DNA from 2 places in the Enterobacter sp. KBR-315C3_2022 genome. Region 2 is predicted to be linked to the other one. Evidence: riboswitches for the same ligand, from Rfam matches in the RefSeq annotation. Region 2 holds a riboswitch; the other holds the start of a gene.
What was found. Region 2 has a riboswitch for thiamine pyrophosphate ahead of thiB (thiamine ABC transporter substrate binding subunit). Riboswitches for the same ligand answer to the same signal wherever they lie in the genome.
Positions count from the first base shown of each region.

Region 1: another riboswitch for thiamine pyrophosphate. It lies ahead of thiC (phosphomethylpyrimidine synthase ThiC); the one in region 2 lies ahead of thiB (thiamine ABC transporter substrate binding subunit).

Region 1 covers NZ_JBGKEB010000036.1:19,296-21,690, reverse strand. Annotated here, with positions in the region: gene nudC (NAD(+) diphosphatase) at 1-282, opposite strand, end outside; gene rsd (sigma D regulator) at 378-875, shown strand; TPP riboswitch at 930-1,039, shown strand; gene thiC (phosphomethylpyrimidine synthase ThiC) at 1,118-2,395, shown strand, end outside.
Region 2 covers NZ_JBGKEB010000006.1:173,191-175,585, forward strand. Annotated here, with positions in the region: gene thiP (thiamine/thiamine pyrophosphate ABC transporter permease ThiP) at 1-89, opposite strand, end outside; gene thiB (thiamine ABC transporter substrate binding subunit) at 65-1,048, opposite strand; TPP riboswitch at 1,080-1,180, opposite strand; gene sgrR (HTH-type transcriptional regulator SgrR) at 1,217-2,395, opposite strand, start outside.

The sequences.
Region 1 (2,395 bases), on a different contig from region 2:
CGAGCGATAAAACTCAGCGAGCTGCACGCCGCGGCCTGCCAGCTGAAATAGCCCCGCATCCAGATCCAGCACCTGACGAACGGATCCCATATCGTGGCGGCGAGCCTGTTGGATCAGCCACACCGGATCGCCCTGCCACTCGCCAATCCTCAGCGCGGGCTGGCCCACAAGATTGAAATTTTCCGCTTCGCCATAGGGTAATTCACCGCGCGGCAGCCATAATTTTTGTTCATGGCTGACGATCCACCAACCGAGATCTGATTTTTCAATAATACGATCCATATCTATTGCACTACCTTCGCTTCACTGACATGTTGTTAGCATTGTTGTTACATTTTGGGTAAGCAGATTCAATTCTAAACCTTGTGGAGTCGAACATGTTAAACCAGCTAGAAAGCCTGACTGAGCGCGTTGGAGGAAGTAACAACCTGGTGGATCGCTGGCTACATGTACGCAAGCATCTGCTCGTGGCTTATTACAATCTGGTCGGTATTAAGCCTGGCAAAGAATCGTATATGCGACTGAATGAAAAAGCGCTGGACGATTTTTGTCAAAGCCTGGTCGACTACCTGTCCGACGGCCATTTTAATATTTATGAACGTATTATCCGCGAAATGGAAGGCACAAGCCCGTTTTTAGCGGCAAGCAAGCTCTGTTCCCTGCTGGAGGCCAACACCCAGCGGATCATGGAGTACTACGACTCCACGCTTGAGAACGCGATCGATCACGATAATTACCTTGAATTTCAGCAGGCGCTGTCCGATCTGGGCGAGTCGATGGAAGAGCGATTCACGCTGGAAGACAAGCTGATCGCTCTGGTGCTGGATAACGATCTGAAGGCCAGTAACGAAGACAACGTTGCGCGGCCTGCTTGAGTTCTTAATCGTTAACGAGTAATTTACAACCATTCGCCCCTCTCACGAGGGGGATTTTTCTTGTCGGAGTGCCCAGTGTGAAAGCACGGGCTGAGACCGTTAATTCGGGATCCGCGGAACCTGATCAGGCTAATACCTGCGAAGGGAACAAGAGTCAAACTGCTGTTGTATCGCCTTCGGGCGATCCTCTCTTGCTTCATCCGTCGTCTGACAAGCCATGTCCTTCACATCTGGAATGAGCTATGTCTACAACAAAACTGACCCGCCGCGAACAGCGCGCACAGGCCCAGCACTTCATCAATACCCTGGAAGGCACCGCGTTCCCGAACTCCGGGCGTATCTATATTTCCGGGTCGCAGCCCGATATCCGCGTCCCGATGCGCGAAATCCAGCTCAGCCCGACGCTTATCGGCGGCAGCAAAGAGCACCCGCAGTTCGAAGAAAACGAGGCCGTGCCGGTCTACGACACCTCCGGTCCCTACGGCGACCCCGATATTGCCATCAACGTCCAGCAGGGCCTGGCGAAGCTGCGCCAGCCGTGGATTGACGCGCGTGATGATAGCGAAGCGCTAAATGAGCAAAGCTCGGCTTACACCAAAGAACGTATGGCCGACGACGGCCTGGACGCGCTGCGCTTCACCGGCCTGCTGACGCCAAAACGCGCCAAAGCGGGAAAATGTGTCACCCAGCTTCACTACGCGCGTCGGGGCATCGTCACCCCTGAAATGGAATTTATCGCCATCCGCGAAAACATGGGCCGCGAGCGTATCCGCAGCGAAGTATTGCGCCACCAGCATCCTGGCGAAGGCTTTGGCGCGCGCCTGCCGGAGAACATCACGCCGGAGTTTGTGCGTGATGAAGTGGCCGCCGGGCGCGCGATTATTCCCGCCAACATCAACCACCCGGAATCCGAGCCGATGATCATCGGCCGCAACTTCCTGGTGAAAGTGAACGCCAACATCGGTAACTCTGCCGTCACCTCTTCCATCGAAGAAGAGGTGGAAAAGCTGGTCTGGTCTACCCGCTGGGGCGCGGACACGGTGATGGACCTCTCCACCGGCCGCTATATTCACGAAACCCGCGAGTGGATCCTGCGCAACAGCCCGGTACCGATTGGCACCGTCCCGATTTACCAGGCGCTGGAAAAAGTGAATGGCATCGCCGAAAACCTCACCTGGGAAGCCTTCCGCGACACGCTGCTGGAGCAGGCCGAACAGGGCGTGGACTACTTCACCATTCACGCGGGCGTGCTGCTGCGCTACGTGCCGATGACCGCCAAACGTCTGACCGGCATCGTCTCGCGCGGCGGCTCGATCATGGCGAAATGGTGCCTCTCCCATCATCAGGAAAACTTCCTCTACGAACACTTCCGCGAGATCTGCGAAATTTGCGCCGCCTATGACGTCTCGCTCTCGCTGGGCGACGGCCTGCGTCCCGGCTCTATTCGCGACGCCAACGACGAAGCGCAGTTTGCCGAACTTCACACGCTGGGCGAGCTGACCAAAATCGCCTGGGAGTAC
Region 2 (2,395 bases):
GCCCCGAGGCTCACCGCTACCATCAGCGCGGCGGCAAGCAGCCCGGGGACTAGCCAGCCAGGAATTAGCGGCTGACGGCGCGTTGCCATTCACTTACCCACGCTGCACGCTGCTCGGCGACCTGCTGCGGCGTAAACTCCAGCGAGGTTTTTGGCCTGGTCAACCGATCAAATCCCGCGGGAAGCGCGACGTCGGTGACCGGATACATCCAGTTGCCCGTGGGGATCGCGTTCTGGAACGCCGGGGACAGCATAAATTTCAGGAATTTTTCAGCCAGTTCAGGCTGCTTGCTGGCGGCGGTTCGCGCGGCGACTTCCACCTGCAGGTAGTGGCCCTCGGCGAAATCCGCGGCAGCGTAGTTGTCTTTCTTCTCGTCGATGAGGTGGTAGGCCGGAGAGGTAGAGTAGCTCAGCACCAGATCGCCTTCCCCTTTCAGGAACAGGCCGTAGGCTTCGCTCCATCCCTTGGTGACGGTGACGGTTTTGGCGGCCAGCTTCTGCCACGCGTCGGGCGCTTTATCGCCGTAGACTTTCTGCATCCACAGCAGCAGCCCCAGGCCCGGCGTGCTGGTGCGCGGATCCTCATAAATCACGCGCCATTTCTGGTCGCTTTCAACCAGCTCTTTCAGGCTTTTCGGCGGGTTTTTCAGCCTGTTTTTGTCATACACGAAAGCAAAGTAGCCGTAGTCGAACGGGACAAAGGTATCGTTCTTCCAGCCGCCCGGCACGTTCACGGCATCGGTTGCGACGCCGCTTTTGGTAAACAGCTTCGTTTGCGCGGCCGCGTTCAGCAGGTTGTTATCGAGGCCAAGCACCACGTCCGCCTTGCTGTTTTTGCCCTCCATGCGCAGGCGGTTGAGCAGCGAAACGCCATCTTCCAGCGTCACGAACTTCAGCTCGCAGCCGCAGTCGGCTTCAAAGGCTTTTTTAACCACCGGGCCGGGGCCCCAGTCGGCAGAGAAGGAGTCGTAGGTGTAGACCGTCAGCACGGGCTTCGCAAACGCGGGCAGCGCAAACAGCGCCAGCAGGGGAAGAACTTTTTTTAACACTTTGCACCTCAGGGTTGAGTGGCAAAGGATTTTGAGAGACAGCCTCAAATCCCTTCGCCGGCGTTATCCGGATCAGGTTCGACGGGTATTATCTCAGCGCACATCAGTGATGCAGCACCCCGTTGAGAACGGCGCTATTGTAATGATTTGGTGAATATTACGAAAGCGTTATGGCTCCGGCGGGGCAAACCAGGCGGATTTAAAATCAAACCAGCCCAAGGTGTTCATCCGCAGTCCGCGCATGCTGCGCTGGCCCTGAATCATCAGCCAGTGATGGATGAGCGGCACAATCGCCTGCTGCGCCAGCAGCTGCTGGCACCAGGCGGCCAGGTTCATCTCGCCCGCGCGCCATCGGGCGGCGTCCTGCTGCCAGTCCCGGTCGATGCAGTGCTGAATCAGCGGCACTTCGAACAGGTGCGAAAAGAGCGAGAAATCAAGCGGCAGGGTGAAGTTGGCGCTGTTGAGCCAGATGTCGCTGACGATGTCTCCTCGGTGCCATTCGTCATAATCCACCTCCTGAATATCAAGGTGAACGCCCTCAGCGGCCAGCAGCTTGCTCATGATCCGGGCAATAAAGCGGTGCTCCACGTGGTCGCGGTAGTAGGTCAGGGTAATCGATTCCAGCCCGGCAGGCCTCTCTCCGTGCACGGGCCGGGCGTGGTGCCAGCGCGGCAGCAGGCCGTAGGCCGGGAACCAGTAGGTCTGGTATTGCTCCTCGGCCTGGTAGATCAGGTTGGCCGGAGAGAGGACGTGGCTGACCCACCTGCGGACCTCCTGGCTGGCGCCGCAGCGGCTGCGGGCGTCAAACAGCAGGTAATAGCAGCCCTCTTCAAGGCGGCTCTCCACGGCTTTTTCCCCTTCGGTTGGCCCTTCCAGCGTAAGGCCACAGCTCAGCTCTTCGCTGATCTCAGGAAGCACCCACACGTTCACTTCGTCAATCAGCGCGCGAAAGCCAAAGTAGTCGTCAAAGGCGCGGATTTTCAGCTGGTTGCTGGTATTGCGCGTCACCGCGTAGGGGCCCGTCCCTACCGGCTGGCTGGCGAAATGGGGCAGGGAGGGCCATTCGCGCGGCAGGATCATCGACGGAACGTAGCCCATGAGCCACGGCAGCCACCGGTCAGGCTCGGACAATTCAATATCGACGGTCCATGCCGTCGGGGAGTGGATGCGCGACACGTGGGCATACAGGGGAAGCGCGCGCGCCCGCTGAAGGGAGTCGATCACGTCGCTCATTTCCAGCTCGCGGCCGTGGTGGAAATGGATGCCAGGCCGCAAAAAAAAGCGCCAGTGCAGGGGGGATATTTGCTGCCAGTGGTGCGCAATATCGGCCTCCAGTTCCCCGTTTTC